Linked DNA regions of Sphaerotilus montanus. The protein of the gene in region 1 interacts with the protein of each later gene in a pairwise test. Links are inferred from orthologs where the notes say so. Each region holds a gene or a part of one and is shown in the gene's direction. Other genes may lie near its edges.

Evidence for each region. The genes of interacting proteins can lie anywhere in the genome.
Region 2: the proteins of BDD16_RS11540 (region 1) and BDD16_RS06160 interact in binary tests that used the Escherichia coli proteins (3 or more experiments, as listed by UniProt). The link is inferred for Sphaerotilus montanus from one-to-one orthologs.

What each region holds. Positions count from the first base shown.
Region 1 is NZ_JACCFH010000001.1:2,551,472-2,555,560, forward strand. What follows is about bases 1-3,000. They hold BDD16_RS11540 (peptidoglycan D,D-transpeptidase FtsI family protein), read left to right. Parts: upstream 1-600; coding sequence 601-2,400; downstream 2,401-3,000. Other genes in these bases: rsmH (16S rRNA (cytosine(1402)-N(4))-methyltransferase RsmH), read left to right, coding at 1-293; ftsL (cell division protein FtsL), read left to right, coding at 290-604; BDD16_RS11545 (UDP-N-acetylmuramoyl-L-alanyl-D-glutamate--2,6-diaminopimelate ligase), read left to right, coding at 2,400-3,000. Also shown: more of BDD16_RS11545, read left to right, coding at 3,001-3,935; BDD16_RS11550 (UDP-N-acetylmuramoyl-tripeptide--D-alanyl-D-alanine ligase), read left to right, coding at 3,946-4,089. UniProt on the Escherichia coli protein: Essential cell division protein that catalyzes cross-linking of the peptidoglycan cell wall at the division septum. Required for localization of FtsN.
Region 2 is NZ_JACCFH010000001.1:1,395,826-1,399,309, forward strand. The notes cover bases 534-3,380. They hold BDD16_RS06160 (transglycosylase domain-containing protein), read left to right. Parts: upstream 534-1,478; coding sequence 1,479-2,282; downstream 2,283-3,380. Other genes in these bases: BDD16_RS06150 (TonB family protein), read left to right, coding at 534-588; aroE (shikimate dehydrogenase), read left to right, coding at 635-1,471; BDD16_RS06165 (hypothetical protein), read left to right, coding at 2,279-2,890; BDD16_RS06170 (TlpA family protein disulfide reductase), read left to right, coding at 2,887-3,380. Outside these bases: more of BDD16_RS06150, read left to right, coding at 1-533; more of BDD16_RS06170, read left to right, coding at 3,381-3,468. UniProt on the Escherichia coli protein: Peptidoglycan polymerase that catalyzes glycan chain elongation from lipid-linked precursors. May play a role in peptidoglycan assembly during cell division in collaboration with other cell division proteins.

The sequences.
Region 1 (4,089 bases):
AGCAGGCGCTGGAGGCCTCGCTGGCCGCGCTCAAGCCGGGCGGGCGGCTGGCGGTGATCAGCTTCCATTCGCTCGAAGACCGCATCGTCAAGACCTTCATCAACCGCCACTCGCGCGAGGAGTTCGACCGGCGCGCGCCGTTTGCCGAACCCAAGCCGGCGCTGTTCAACGCGCTGGCCCGCATCAAGCCGTCCGACGAGGAAGTCAGCGGCAATGGCCGCTCGCGCTCGGCGGTGCTGCGGGTGGCCGAGCGAACCGACGTCGCGCTGCCGCCGGTGTGGACGCGCCCATGACCCGTCTGAACATCCTGCTGCTGCTGGCGGTCATCGCCAGCGCGCTCTATCTGGTCCAGGTGTCCTACGAGACCCGGCGCCAGTTCATCACCCTGGAGCGTGAGCGCAACCAGTCGCAGCGGCTCGAACAGGATGCCGAGAAGCTGCGCGTGCTGCTGCGCACCCAGGCGACGCATCTGCGCGTCGAGCAGATGGCCCGCGAGCGCCTGCAGATGACGGCCGCCTCGCCCGCCGTGACCCAGTACCTCACGGCGGATGGTGCGGTGTCTGCCGCCGCGCCGTCCGCTGCTGCTTCGAAAGGCCGTCCATGAAGCTCCCCGGAAAGGACGCGCTGCGCGAACGACTGGCCGCGCGCAAGTCCGCGCCCCAGGGCGCCAGGTACGCCTCCAGCCCGCTGCTGGCCGCCAAGACACCGATCTGGCGCTCGCGCTTGCTCGTGGTGGGCGTGGGGCTGACCTTCTGCCTGCTGATCGGGCGCGCGGTCTACATCCAGGTGGTCAACCAGGACTTCTTCCAGCAGCAGGGCGAGAGCCGCTACCAGCGCACCTTCGAACTGCAGGCCAGCCGCGGCCGCATCACCGACCGCACGGGGCAGGTGCTGGCCGCCAGCGTGCCGGCGCAGTCGATCTGGGTCATTCCCAAGGATTTCCAGGCAACGCCCGCCCAGCAGCAGGCGCTGTCCAGGCTGCTGGGCATGGCGCCGGGCGAGCTGGGCAGCCGGCTCAAGGAAAACCAGAACTTCGTCTGGCTCCGCCGCCTGGTGGATGACGGTGTGGCCGCGCAGATCAAGGCACTGGCGCTCAAGGGCGTGCACCAGCAGCGCGAGTACCGCCGCGAGTACCCGGAGGGCGAGGCGGTGGCGCACCTGGTGGGCTTCACCAACATCGAGCAGACCGGCCAGGAGGGGATCGAACTGGCCTTCCAGAAGGATCTGGACGGCCGCAACGGCAGCCGCAGCGTCGTGCGCGACCGGCTGGGCAACGTGATCGAGGACATCGGCGACCGGATCGAGCCGGCAGACGGGCACGACATCGCGCTGTCGATCGACACCAAGATCCAGTTCGTCGCCTACCAGCGCCTGCGCGATGCGGTGATGCTGCACAAGGCCAAGGCCGGCAGCGCCGTGGTGCTGGACGTGCAGACCGGTGAAGTGCTGGCACTGGCGAACTACCCGAGCTACATCCCCGGAGACCGCCAGACCCGCACCGGCGCCAATCTGCGCAACCGGGCGCTGACCGACACCTTCGAGCCCGGCTCGACCATGAAACCCTTCATCACCGCGCTGGCGATGCAGACGGGCCGTGTCAAGCCGACCACCATCATCCAGACCGCGCCGGGCAGCATCACCATCACCGGCTCGACCATCCGCGACTCGCACCCGCACGGTGCGCTCACGGTGCAGCAGGTGCTGCAGAAGTCGAGCAATGTCGGCACGGTCAGGATGGCCATGCAGATGCAGCCGCGCGAGATGTGGGAGGTCTTCCACGCCGTCGGCTTCGGACAGAAGCCGCCGCTGGCCTTCCCTGGCCTGGCCACCGGGCGGCTGCGTCCCTACAAGAGCTGGCGCCCGATCGAGCAGGCGACGATGAGCTACGGCTACGGCCTGTCCACGTCGCTGTTCCAGCTGGCACGTGCCTACAGCGTGTTTGCCCGGGATGGGGATCTGGTTCCGGTGTCGCTGCTCAAGCAGAACGGACCGGTGCCGGGTGAATCGGTGTTCCGGCCCGAGGTCGTGCGTGAAGTGCGCACCATGCTGAACATGGCCGCTGGCGAGGGCGGCACGGCGCCCAAGGCACAGGCCGTCGGCTATTCGGTCGGCGGCAAGACGGGCACGGCCCACAAGCAGGACGGTGCCAGCTACGCCAGCAACAAGTACCGCGCCTGGTTCGTCGGCATGGCGCCGGTCCACACGCCGCGCATCATCGTCGCCGTCATGGTGGATGAGCCGAGCAACGGCACCTACTTCGGCGGCGATGTGGCCGCGCCGGTGTTCAGCCAGGTGGTGCAGCAGACACTGCGCGTGATGGGGGTGCCGCCGGATCTGGAGATCAAGCCGCAGATCATTGCCCGTGCCCAGGCGGCCAAGGCCGAAGAGGAGTCGTTCTGATGGGCCGCACTGCACAGTTGCCGGACCTGCCGGCGGTGCTGGACTGGCTGCGCGGGCTGGCCCCGGGCGCCGCGCTGCGCACCGACAGCCGCCAGGTGCGGGCCGGCGACCTCTTCATCGCGTGGCCTGGCTACGCACAGGATGGTCGGGTCCATGTGGCGGCGGCGCTCGCGGCGGGGGCGGTGGCCTGTCTGGTCGAGGCCGACGGGGTCGAGGCCTTCGGTTTCGACGATGCGCGCATCGCGGCCGTTCCCGGGCTGAAGCCGCAGACGGCTGCACTGGCGGACGCCTGGCACGGCCAGCCGAGCGCGGCGCTGTCCGTCATCGCCACCACCGGCACCAACGGCAAGACCTCCACCGCCTGGTGGACTGCGCAGGCGCTGAGCCTGTCCGGCCGGCGCTGCGGCGTGGTCGGCACGCTGGGCGTGGGCGAGCCGCCGAGCCGCGTGGCGCCCGAGGCCCGCGTCGTGGCCACCGGCCTGACCACGCCCGACCCGGTCACCTTGCACCGCGGCCTGCGCGACTTCGTCGACCGCGGCTTCTCGGCCTGCGTGATGGAGGCCTCGTCGATCGGCGTGGCCGAGCACCGGCTGGACGCGGTGCGCATCCAGGTGGCGCTCTACACCAACTTCACGCCCGACCACCTCGACTACCACGGCAGCATGGCCGCCTACTGGCAGGCCAAGCGGGCGCTGTTCGACTGGCCGGGTCTGCGCGCCGCCGTGGTCAATCTCGACGACCCGCAGGGCGCCCTGCTGGCGGAAGAACTCGCGGCACGCGGTGACCTGGACGTCTGGACCTATGCCCTGCAGCCGCGCGCCACCCCGGCACGGTTGCAGGCGCTGGACCTGCACTACGAGGCCGACGGGCTGTGTTTCACCGTGCAGGAAGGCGGCGAGGCGGTGCCGGTGCGCACCGGGCTGATCGGCGACTACAACGTCGCCAACGTGCTCGCCGTGTTCGGCGGGCTGCGGGCGCTGGGTCTGTCGCTGGCCGGGATCGCGCCGCTGGCGGCCGACTTCACGCCGGTGCCGGGGCGCATGCAGCGTGTCGAGGTGCCCGCCAGCGCGGGCCCGCTGCCGCAGGTGGTCGTCGATTACGCCCACACGCCCGACGCGCTCGACAAGGCCTTGCAGGCGCTGCGGCCGTTCGCGGTGGCGCGGGGCGGGCGGCTGTGGTGCGTGTTCGGCTGCGGTGGCAACCGCGACGCCGGCAAGCGCCCGGTGATGGGCCGCATCGCGCAGACACTGGCCGACGAGGTGGTGATCACCAGCGACAACCCGCGCCACGAGGTGCCCGCCACCATCCTGGCGCAGATTGCTGCTGGTTGCGTGCCCTCGCCCCATCTGCGTGTCCTGGAGGACCGCGCGACCGCCATCGCACGCGCGCTCGCCGAGGCCGGACCGGCCGATGTCGTGCTCATCGCCGGCAAGGGCCACGAGGATTATCAGGAGACGGCAGGCGCGAAGCGCTTTTTTTCAGATCTGGGCGAGGCGGCCACTGCGCTACAACGCCGTGTGTCCCACCGCTCCTGACCCCCTGATGATGTTCCACGAATTCATGACCCTGGGCGAGGCCCACGCCCTGGTGGCGGCACGTCTGCCCGGCACGCGGCTGGTCGGCGATCCGGCCACGGCGCTGCAGCGCGTTCACACCGACACCCGCAGCCTGCGCGCGGGCGACCTGTTC
Region 2 (3,484 bases), 1.2 Mb from region 1 along the record:
CAGATCGAGCAGATGCAGGCCCAGCAGACGCAGCTGCTCACCCAGATCAAGCGCGAGCTGGCCCGGCTCAACACCCCCGACCCCGTGCAGGCGGCCGACAAGACCCCCTCCGCCGCGCACGCCGAGGAGGAGCGCCGCCGCCAGCTCATCGACCAGCTCGCACAGATCGAGAAGCGCATCAACGACGAAAACGCCCGCCCGCGCCGCCGCTACGTCAGCCCCGCCGCGCGCGAAGGCGTGCACGCGATCTATTACGACTCGCTGCGCCGCCGCATCGAGGACATCGGCACCCGCAACTTCCCCGAAGCCGACGGCGCCAAGCTCTACGGCGAACTCAGCATGCTGATGGAAGTCGACAGCCTGGGCCGGGTCGTCGAGGCCGAGGTGATCAAGACCTCGGGCAACCGTGCACTCGACCGCAAGGCGCAGTCCATCGTGCGCGGCGCTGCACCGTACGGCCACTTCACGCCGGCCATGCGCAGCCAGTTCGACCGGCTGGTGTTCGTGTCGCGCTTCCGCTTCACGCGGGACCAGGGCGTGCAGGCCTCGGTCGAGGATGCCACGCCCAAGAACGCCCCCGCGCAGTGAGCGCCCCGGACACCCCACCCACCGTTTCACTTTCCCCACGCCCGCCATGGACCGCTACGCCGTGATCGGCCACCCCGTGGAGCACAGCCGCTCCCCCGACATCCAGGCCCGCTTCGCGGCCCAGACCGGCCAGTCGATCGACTACACCCGCCTGCGCAGCCCGCTCGACGGCTTCACCGCGACGGTGCGCCAGTTCGCCGCGGACGGCGCGCATGGCTGCAACGTCACCGTGCCCTTCAAGTTCGAGGCCTGGCAGCTCGCCCCGCGCCGCACGCCACGCGCCCAGCGCGCCGAAGCCGCCAACACGCTGCGCTTCGACGCCGACGGCTGGTGGTGCGACAACACCGACGGCATCGGGCTGGTGCGCGACATCACGGTCAACGCCGGTGTGGCGCTGGCAGGCCGGCGTGTGCTGCTGATCGGCGCGGGCGGCGCGGCAGCAGGCGTGCTCGGGCCGCTGATCGAGGCCGGCCCCAGCGCGCTGGTCGTCGCCAACCGCACCGCAGAGAAGGCGCAGGCGCTGGTCGATCGCCACGCCGATCTGGCACGTGACCACGGCGTCGCGCTGAGCGCCGCGCCGCTGGACGCACCCGGCACGGCCTTCGACATCGTCATCAACGGCACGGCCAGCAGCCTGTCTGGCGCTGGCGTGCCCGTGCCCGCCAGCGTGCTGCAGGCAGACGGGCTGGCGGTGGACATGATGTACGGCGCCGGTGCGCGCGCCTTCCTCGACTGGGCGGCGCAGCATGGCGCCACCGGCCGGGACGGGCTGGGGATGCTGGTCGAGCAGGCTGCGGAAGCCTTCTTCGCCTGGCGCGGCGTGCGGCCGGACACGGCGCCGGTGCTGGCCGCGCTGCGGGCGCAGGTGGACGGCGTCCGCTGAACCCGCGATGACGGCCACAGCCCCGCTCTGGCGCAGCCACCTCTGGCGGCTGCTGGCCCTGCTGCTGCTGAGCGCGGTGGCGCTGCAGCTCTACTTCGTGCTGCGCATCGCGCTGATGGTGGTGGTCGATCCGCAGTCGACGCCCTTCCAGCGCAGCGAGATCTGGCGTCTGGCCACGGAACAGGGCCAGGTGCTGTGGAGCCAGGCGTGGCGCGACCGCGACCAGCTCGGCCCGCACCTGCAGCGTGCCGTGATCGCCAGCGAGGACGCCGGCTTCAACGAGCACAGCGGCGTCGAGTGGGATGCGCTGGAAAAGGCCTGGGAACGCAACCAGCGCGCCGAAGCTTCGGCAGAGAAGCGCAACGGGCTGATCGAGCAGCGCGAGCAGAAGGCGGCCAGCCGCGGCAAGCCGCTGGCCACGCCGCTGCGCCGGGTCGAGCCCAAGGTGGTCGGCGGCTCCACCATCAGCCAGCAGCTCGCCAAGAACCTCTTCCTGTCCGGCGAGCGCACCGCCGCACGCAAGGGCCAGGAGTTCCTGCTCACCTTCATGCTCGAAGGCCTGCTGGACAAAGGGCGCATCCTGGAGATCTACCTCAACAACGTCGAGTGGGGCGAAGGCGTCTTCGGCGCGCAGGCTGCTGCCGAGCACTACTTCCACGTCGACGCCGCCCGGCTCGCTCCGGCGCAGGCGGCGCGGCTGGCGGTGATGCTGCCGGCGCCCAAGCGCTTCGAGCAGCGCCCCGGCTCGCCCTACCTCGTCAGCCGCGCCGCGACGATCACTGCGCGCATGGGGGCCGTTCCACTGCCATGACTGCCTACAACACCCTGACCGAAGAAATTGCCGCCAGTGCCGCCCGGCTGGTGGTCGAGGAAGGCCTGGAGTACGGCCCCGCCAAGCGCCGTGCCGCCCGCGACCTGGGCCGGGGCGCGTCACGCAGCGTGCACATGCCGGACAACGACGCGGTGGAGGACGCCGTGCGCGAGTACCTGGCGGTGTTCTGCGCCGACACGCAGCCGGCCGAGCTGGCCGCGCTGCGCAGCGTGGCCGCGCTGTGGATGGAGCGGCTGGCCGAGTTCCGCCCGCACCTGACCGGCGCCGTCTGGCGCGGCACCGCCACCCGGCTGTCCGCCGTCCACCTGCAGCTCTACTGCGACGACTGCAAGTCGGCCGAGCTGGCGCTGATCAACCAGGGCGTGGACTACGACGTGGGCAGCGTGAACGGGCCGCGCCACCAGCCGGTCGACGTGCTGAGCCTGGCGCAGCGCTGCGATGCGCTGGGCGAACCCGTGACGGTGTTTCTCACCATCCTGGACCATGACGACCTGCGCGGCGCCCTCAAGGCCGACGCCCAGGGCCGCACGCAGCGCGGCGACCTGGCCGGTCTGCGCCGCCTGATGAACGAGGAGAACACCCCATGAACCGCAGAAGCTGGATCGGATTGAGCGCCGGCGTGGCCGTGGTGGCCGGCGGGTCGGGCTGGTGGGCCCGGCAGCGTGCGGCCACGCCGGCCCTCCAGACGGCAGCCCCGGCCGCCGCGTCGGCGTCGGGCAGCGGTGCGCAAGCGCCGTGGTCCCTGCGCTTCGACCGGCCCGAGGGCGGCACGCTGGCACTGGCTGACCTGCGCGGGCGGCCGCTGCTGATCAATTTCTGGGCGACCTGGTGCCCACCCTGCGTCAAGGAAATGCCGCTGCTCGACACCTTCGCCCGTACCCAGGCCGCACGCGGACAGGCCGGCTGGCAAGTCATCGGACTGGCCGTGGACGGCCCCACGCCCGTGCGCGAGTTCCTGGTGAAGACGCCGGTGGGGTTTCCGATCGGACTGGCCGGTTTCGGCGGCACCGAACTGGCGCGCCAGATGGGCAACACGACCGGGGGCTTGCCCTATACCGTGGTGCTGGGTGCGGACGGTCAGGTGCTCCACCGCAAACTGGGTGAGACCAATCTGAAAGAACTGCAAGAGTGGGTCGGTGCTGCAGGCGCAGGCACCACAGGATGAACGGTTTGGTTCTTGC